DNA from 2 places in the Paenibacillus sp. WLX1005 genome. Region 2 is predicted to be linked to the other one. Evidence: a T-box and tRNA genes for the amino acid it is inferred to sense, from the RefSeq annotation. Region 2 holds a T-box; the other holds one or more tRNA genes.
What was found. The T-box of region 2 lies ahead of ileS (isoleucine--tRNA ligase). A T-box ahead of a tRNA ligase gene usually reads a tRNA of that ligase, here a tRNA-Ile.
Positions count from the first base shown of each region.

Region 1 (3,110 bases), 2.8 Mb from region 2:
GGTTTTCGGATCGTAAAGCTCTGTTGCCAGGGAAGAACGTTTTCTAGAGTAACTGCTAGAGAAGTGACGGTACCTGAGAAGAAAGCCCCGGCTAACTACGTGCCAGCAGCCGCGGTAATACGTAGGGGGCAAGCGTTGTCCGGAATTATTGGGCGTAAAGCGCGCGCAGGCGGTCATGTAAGTCTGGTGTTTAATCCCGAAGCTCAACTTCGGGTCGCATCGGAAACTGGGTGACTTGAGTGCAGAAGAGGAGAGTGGAATTCCACGTGTAGCGGTGAAATGCGTAGAGATGTGGAGGAACACCAGTGGCGAAGGCGACTCTCTGGGCTGTAACTGACGCTGAGGCGCGAAAGCGTGGGGAGCAAACAGGATTAGATACCCTGGTAGTCCACGCCGTAAACGATGAATGCTAGGTGTTAGGGGTTTCGATACCCTTGGTGCCGAAGTTAACACATTAAGCATTCCGCCTGGGGAGTACGGTCGCAAGACTGAAACTCAAAGGAATTGACGGGGACCCGCACAAGCAGTGGAGTATGTGGTTTAATTCGAAGCAACGCGAAGAACCTTACCAGGTCTTGACATCAGAATGACCGGTACAGAGATGTACCTTTTCTTCGGAACATTCCAGACAGGTGGTGCATGGTTGTCGTCAGCTCGTGTCGTGAGATGTTGGGTTAAGTCCCGCAACGAGCGCAACCCTTATGCTTAGTTGCCAGCATGTAATGATGGGCACTCTAAGCAGACTGCCGGTGACAAACCGGAGGAAGGTGGGGATGACGTCAAATCATCATGCCCCTTATGACCTGGGCTACACACGTACTACAATGGCCGGTACAACGGGAGGCGAAGCCGCGAGGTGGAGCGAATCCTAAAAAGCCGGTCTCAGTTCGGATTGCAGGCTGCAACTCGCCTGCATGAAGTCGGAATTGCTAGTAATCGCGGATCAGCATGCCGCGCGGTGAATACGTTCCCGGGTCTTGTACACACCGCCCGTCACACCACGAGAGTTTGCAACACCCGAAGTCGGTGGGGTAACCGCAAGGAGCCAGCCGCCGAAGGTGGGGTAGATGATTGGGGTGAAGTCGTAACAAGGTAGCCGTATCGGAAGGTGCGGCTGGATCACCTCCTTTCTATGGAGAATCGTCTTCTGCAACGAAGACATTCAACTCTAAGTCGTTTGGGAAACCAGACGCGGGTCACTACGTTGACCGACATTCACTTCGTTGTTCAGTTTTGAGAGGTTAATCTCTCGATGTAGATTGCGTCATCGTTTGGTGGTGATGGCGGAGGGGTTCCACACGTACCCATCCCGAACACGACCGTTAAGCCCTCCAGCGCCGATGGTACTTGGACCGCAGGGTCCTGGGAGAGTAGGACGCTGCCAAGCGATGCATCTTCATCATTTCTATTGTGGGCCCTTAGCTCAGTTGGTTAGAGCGCACCTCTGATAAGGGTGTGGGGTCGGTGGTTCGAGTCCACCAGGGCCCACCATTTTTTATTTCATACTGTATATGGGGCCATAGCTCAGCTGGGAGAGCGCCTGCCTTGCAAGCAGGAGGTCAGCGGTTCGATCCCGCTTGGCTCCACCAATATTATTTTGACAAGTTGATCCTTGAAAACTGGATACCGAAACGAAACATCGCGTTTTAGAAGACTGTTCTTACTGAACACTGTGTAAACAGGATCGGTAACGAAGAGTAAGATAGGTTCTTCTTTTGATAAGAAGACCACCAACTAGGTTAAGCTAGTAAGAGCACACGGTGGATGCCTAGGCGCTAGGAGCCGACGAAGGACGTGGCGAACAACGATAAGGCCTCGGGGAGCTGTAAGCAAGCTTTGATCCGGGGATGTCCGAATGGGGAAACCTCACTGGATTCATCTCCAGTGACTCACATCTGAATACATAGGATGTGTAGAGGCAGACGAGGGGAACTGAAACATCTAAGTACCCTCAGGAAGAGAAAACAAGAGTGATTCCGTCAGTAGCGGCGAGCGAACGCGGAACAGCCTAAACCAAGAAGCTTGCTTCTTGGGGTTGTGGGACGTCTCTTTGGAGTGACAAAGGAATATGGTAGATGAAGAGGTCTGGAACGGCCCGCCGTAGAAGGTGAAAGCCCTGTAGTTGAAAGTATATTCCCTCCGAGACGGATCCCGAGTAGTGCGGGGCACGTGAAACCCCGTATGAATCTGCCAGGACCATCTGGTAAGGCTAAATACTCCCTAGCGACCGATAGTGAAGCAGTACCGTGAGGGAAAGGTGAAAAGGACCCCGGAAGGGGAGTGAAATAGAACCTGAAACCGTGTGCTTACAAGAAGTCAGAGCCCGATCTATGGGTGATGGCGTGCCTTTTGTAGAATGAACCGGCGAGTTACGTTCCCGTGCAAGGTTAAGGTGAGAAGCCGGAGCCGCAGCGAAAGCGAGTCTGAATAGGGCGACTGTAGTACGTGGACGTAGACCCGAAACCGGGTGATCTACCCCTGTCCAGGATGAAGGTACGGTAACACGTACTGGAGGTCCGAACCCACGCACGTTGAAAAGTGCGGGGATGAGGTGGGGGTAGCGGAGAAATTCCAATCGAACCCGGAGATAGCTGGTTCTCCCCGAAATAGCTTTAGGGCTAGCCTCGGAAGGTGAGTCGCGGAGGTAGAGCACTGATTGGATGCGGGGCCCGCAAGGGTTACCAAGTTCAGTCAAACTCCGAATGCCGCAGACTTTATTCCGGGAGTCAGACAGTGGGTGCTAAGGTCCATTGTCGAAAGGGAAACAGCCCAGACCATCAGCTAAGGTCCCGAAGTGTGTGTTAAGTGGGAAAGGATGTGGAGTTGCCCAGACAACCAGGATGTTGGCTTAGAAGCAGCCACCATTGAAAGAGTGCGTAATAGCTCACTGGTCGAGTGACTCTGCGCCGAAAATGTAACGGGGCTAAACACACCACCGAAGCTATGGCTTGATACATCTGTATCAGGGGTAGGGGAGCGTTGAATGAGGATTGAAGGTGTACCGCAAGGAGCGCTGGACATCATTCAAGTGAGAATGCCGGTATGAGTAACGAAAAGATCAGTGAGAATCTGATCCGCCGAAAACCTAAGGGTTCCTGAGGAAGGCTCGT
Region 1 is NZ_CP176756.1:964,321-967,430, forward strand. Features, by position in the region: rRNA gene ACE3MZ_RS04185 (16S ribosomal RNA) at 1-1,130, shown strand, start outside; rRNA gene rrf (5S ribosomal RNA) at 1,271-1,387, shown strand; tRNA gene ACE3MZ_RS04195 (tRNA-Ile) at 1,413-1,491, shown strand; tRNA gene ACE3MZ_RS04200 (tRNA-Ala) at 1,514-1,589, shown strand; rRNA gene ACE3MZ_RS04205 (23S ribosomal RNA) at 1,738-3,110, shown strand, end outside.
Region 1: it encodes a tRNA-Ile, which carries the amino acid that the T-box ahead of ileS (isoleucine--tRNA ligase) is inferred to sense. The anticodon was not compared.

Region 2 (3,110 bases):
CCATACATTCAGCGGTGTACCCCAGTACCGATCACGGCTAATATTCCAGTCCACAAGGTCTTCCAGGAATTTACCAAAACGACCATCGCGTACATGACCCGGATACCAGGTTACATCGCTATTGTTAGCAATCAACTGATCTTTGATCGCAGTCGTTTGGATAAACCAGCTGTCCATCGCATAGTATAACAGCGGCGTATCACAACGCCAGCAAAATGGATAGCTGTGCTCGTAACGCTCTTTGCTGAACAGTGTATTATGCTCGGACAGATATTTGATGATATCTACATCGCAATCTTTGACAAAACGACCAGCAAAATCCGTTACTTCTGGTACGAATTTACCTTCCAGATCGACCAAGTTAACGAAGCTGATTCCATTCTCGCGGCAAACACGATAGTCATCTTCACCATGCGCTGGTGCCATGTGTACGATACCAGTACCGCTAGCATCAGTAACAAAGCCTGCGCCGAGGATAATATTCGTTTTCTCTGCTTTGATGTAGCTAAATGGCGAATCGTACGTTTTGCCTACCAGCTCGGAACCTGGCAGTGTGCTTAGTACTTCGTATTCAGCTTTGATTGGAGCCATGACTTTTTCAACCAAATTTTTGGCAAGGATGTATACTTCGCCATTCTGACTCACACGTGCATATTCCATATCCGGGTTCACTGCCAGTGCTACGTGAGATGGCAATGTCCAAGGTGTTGTCGTCCATGCCAGTACATATTCGCCGCTATCATGCAGCTTGAACTTGGCAGTAGCACTCAGGTCTTTGACATCTTTGTAGCCCTGTGCAACTTCGTGAGAGCTGAGCGTCGTCTGACAAGACGGGCAATACGGGCTAACACGGTGCCCACGGTACATCAGACCTTTATCGTGGATGGTCGCCAGAATGTTCCAGACGCTCTCGATATATCCATTATTCAATGTGATATACGGGTTGTCCATATCTGTCCAATAGCCGATTGCTTCTGTCAGATCGCGCCATTGCTGCTCATATTCAAATACGCTTGCTTTACATTCGTTAATGAATTTCTCTACACCGTAATCTTCGATCTCCCATTTGTGGGAGATGCCCAGCTTCTTCTGTACACCCAGCTCTACCGGCAGACCGTGTGTATCCCAACCAGCTTTACGAACGACACGGTAGCCTTTCATTGTGTTGTAACGACCGATAAAGTCCTTGATTACTCGACCTAGTACGTGACCGATATGTGGTTTACCGTTCGCTGTTGGAGGTCCTTCGTAAAAGACAAAGTTCGGCATGTCCTGACGATTTTCGATGGAGCGCTGGAATGTGCGCTCCGCATTCCATTTATTCAGAATACGCAGGTCGCGCGCCCGTGCTTTTTCTTTGACATCCACTCTTTGCATGGTTCATTCATCCTCTCTTCATTCAAAACATCCCGCTTGCAAAACATCAAAAAAACCCCGTCCCTGGAAAGGGACGAGGTTGCTCGCGTTACCACCCTTGTTTCATTCTGAATGCCATATCATGCTCATTATAACATGCAATGTCCATTCAAAATGACACTTGTGCCCGCACAATGTATGCGGCGCCTTGATAACGGCAGGCAATCCGGCTTGGCTTACTGATTCATTTCAGCCGCGCTTCTCCGGGGAGATTTTCCATGGTTCGTTGTTCATTGGCTTGCACCGACCGCCAACTCTCTATAGAACAATCATAACCTGTACTGGCCCCATCACAGAATGTATGCAAATGTATTGCGGGGAGTGACACGGGACATAATCCGGTCACAGCTATAAAATATTTATATCGCTTTGTCCGTCAAATGTCAACCATTTCGGCACAACAACGGGCAAATGTCCGTTACCGTCACAACTTGATCATTTGTACGATCCAAGGCTCGTCTTATCAATACAGATCGCTACCGCCGGAACGGCTTTCTTCCGGTTCACGCTCATCTTGACGTTCGCGATTCCATTGCTCGCGGTCACGCTCATTGCGCTCTTGACGCTCGCTGCTTGTACGTTCGAGTTCGCGAGTCTGGTTCTCCAGCGCGTCCCAGCCATCTTGACCGAGCAGTTCCAGTTGCGCTTCAACCAACGTGCGGAAACGAGTACGGTAAATGGAAGCCTGCTTCTTCAGCTCTTCCACTTCCATCGACACCTTGCGTGCTTTGGATAGCGATTCGTTGATGATGCGATCCGCATTTTTCTCGGATTCCTTGATGATCAACTGCGCTTCTTTTTTGGCGTTGTTTTTCACTTCATCCGCCGCTTCCTGGGCAACAATGATCGTTTTGCTCAGTGTCTCCTCCAGGTTTGCAAAATGATCCAGACGCTCCTGAACACCAAGCAGCTGATTTTGCAATTCCTTGTTTTCGCGGATAAGCCCCTCATAATCCTTGATCACCTGATCGAGGAACTCATTCACTTCATCTTCGTCATAACCACGCAGCCTGCGCGAGAATTCCTTATTATGTATATCCAGCGGGGTTAATGGCATGGGTAGACACCTCCTATAATATTCGGGCCGCTAAATTGCCTCATTAGTGATATCATACTTCATTTCGACGCGATTGAATACTATCTTGTACGTAAAGAAGCAGCATGATCACGATATCGGTTGTAGCGACGATTTTGTTGATCTTGCAGCCGTGGCATCATCATATGACATAGACGGAAAATCATGTAAAATGACGGCTTTGCCCGGACAGTCAGACCCTTTTGTATATACACCGGAACATGGTGAATTTGAAACAGGTCGTTACTGTATAGGTTCCACAGACCGCCGTCATTTTCCTTCTTTTCATTTACACAAATTTTCCAATTTTCAAGCGATACCGACCTTTTTTGGTGATTCCCTCAAGCTCCAGCACGCGAAAACGTCCCAATCCCTGCACCGATACCATATCCCCTTCTTTGAGCGGATGAGATGGATCTTCTTCGGGTTTCCAGTTTACTTTGCAGCGTCCTGCTTTGATCGGCACCAGAATTTTGCTGCGGCTAAGCCGATATACGTCACTGGCGATTCCATCCAGCCGCAGGGAAGCAACAGACAGCTCCATCGTTTGCAGCTCTGGCTGTGCAGACCGAAGCTGATAGATCGGAAGCAGCTCCGTCATCACATGCAGACGATGCAC
Region 2 is NZ_CP176756.1:3,775,689-3,778,798, forward strand. Features, by position in the region: gene ileS (isoleucine--tRNA ligase) at 1-1,377, opposite strand, end outside; T-box leader at 1,444-1,719, opposite strand; gene ACE3MZ_RS16145 (DivIVA domain-containing protein) at 1,880-2,473, opposite strand; gene ACE3MZ_RS16150 (RNA-binding protein) at 2,781-3,110, opposite strand, start outside.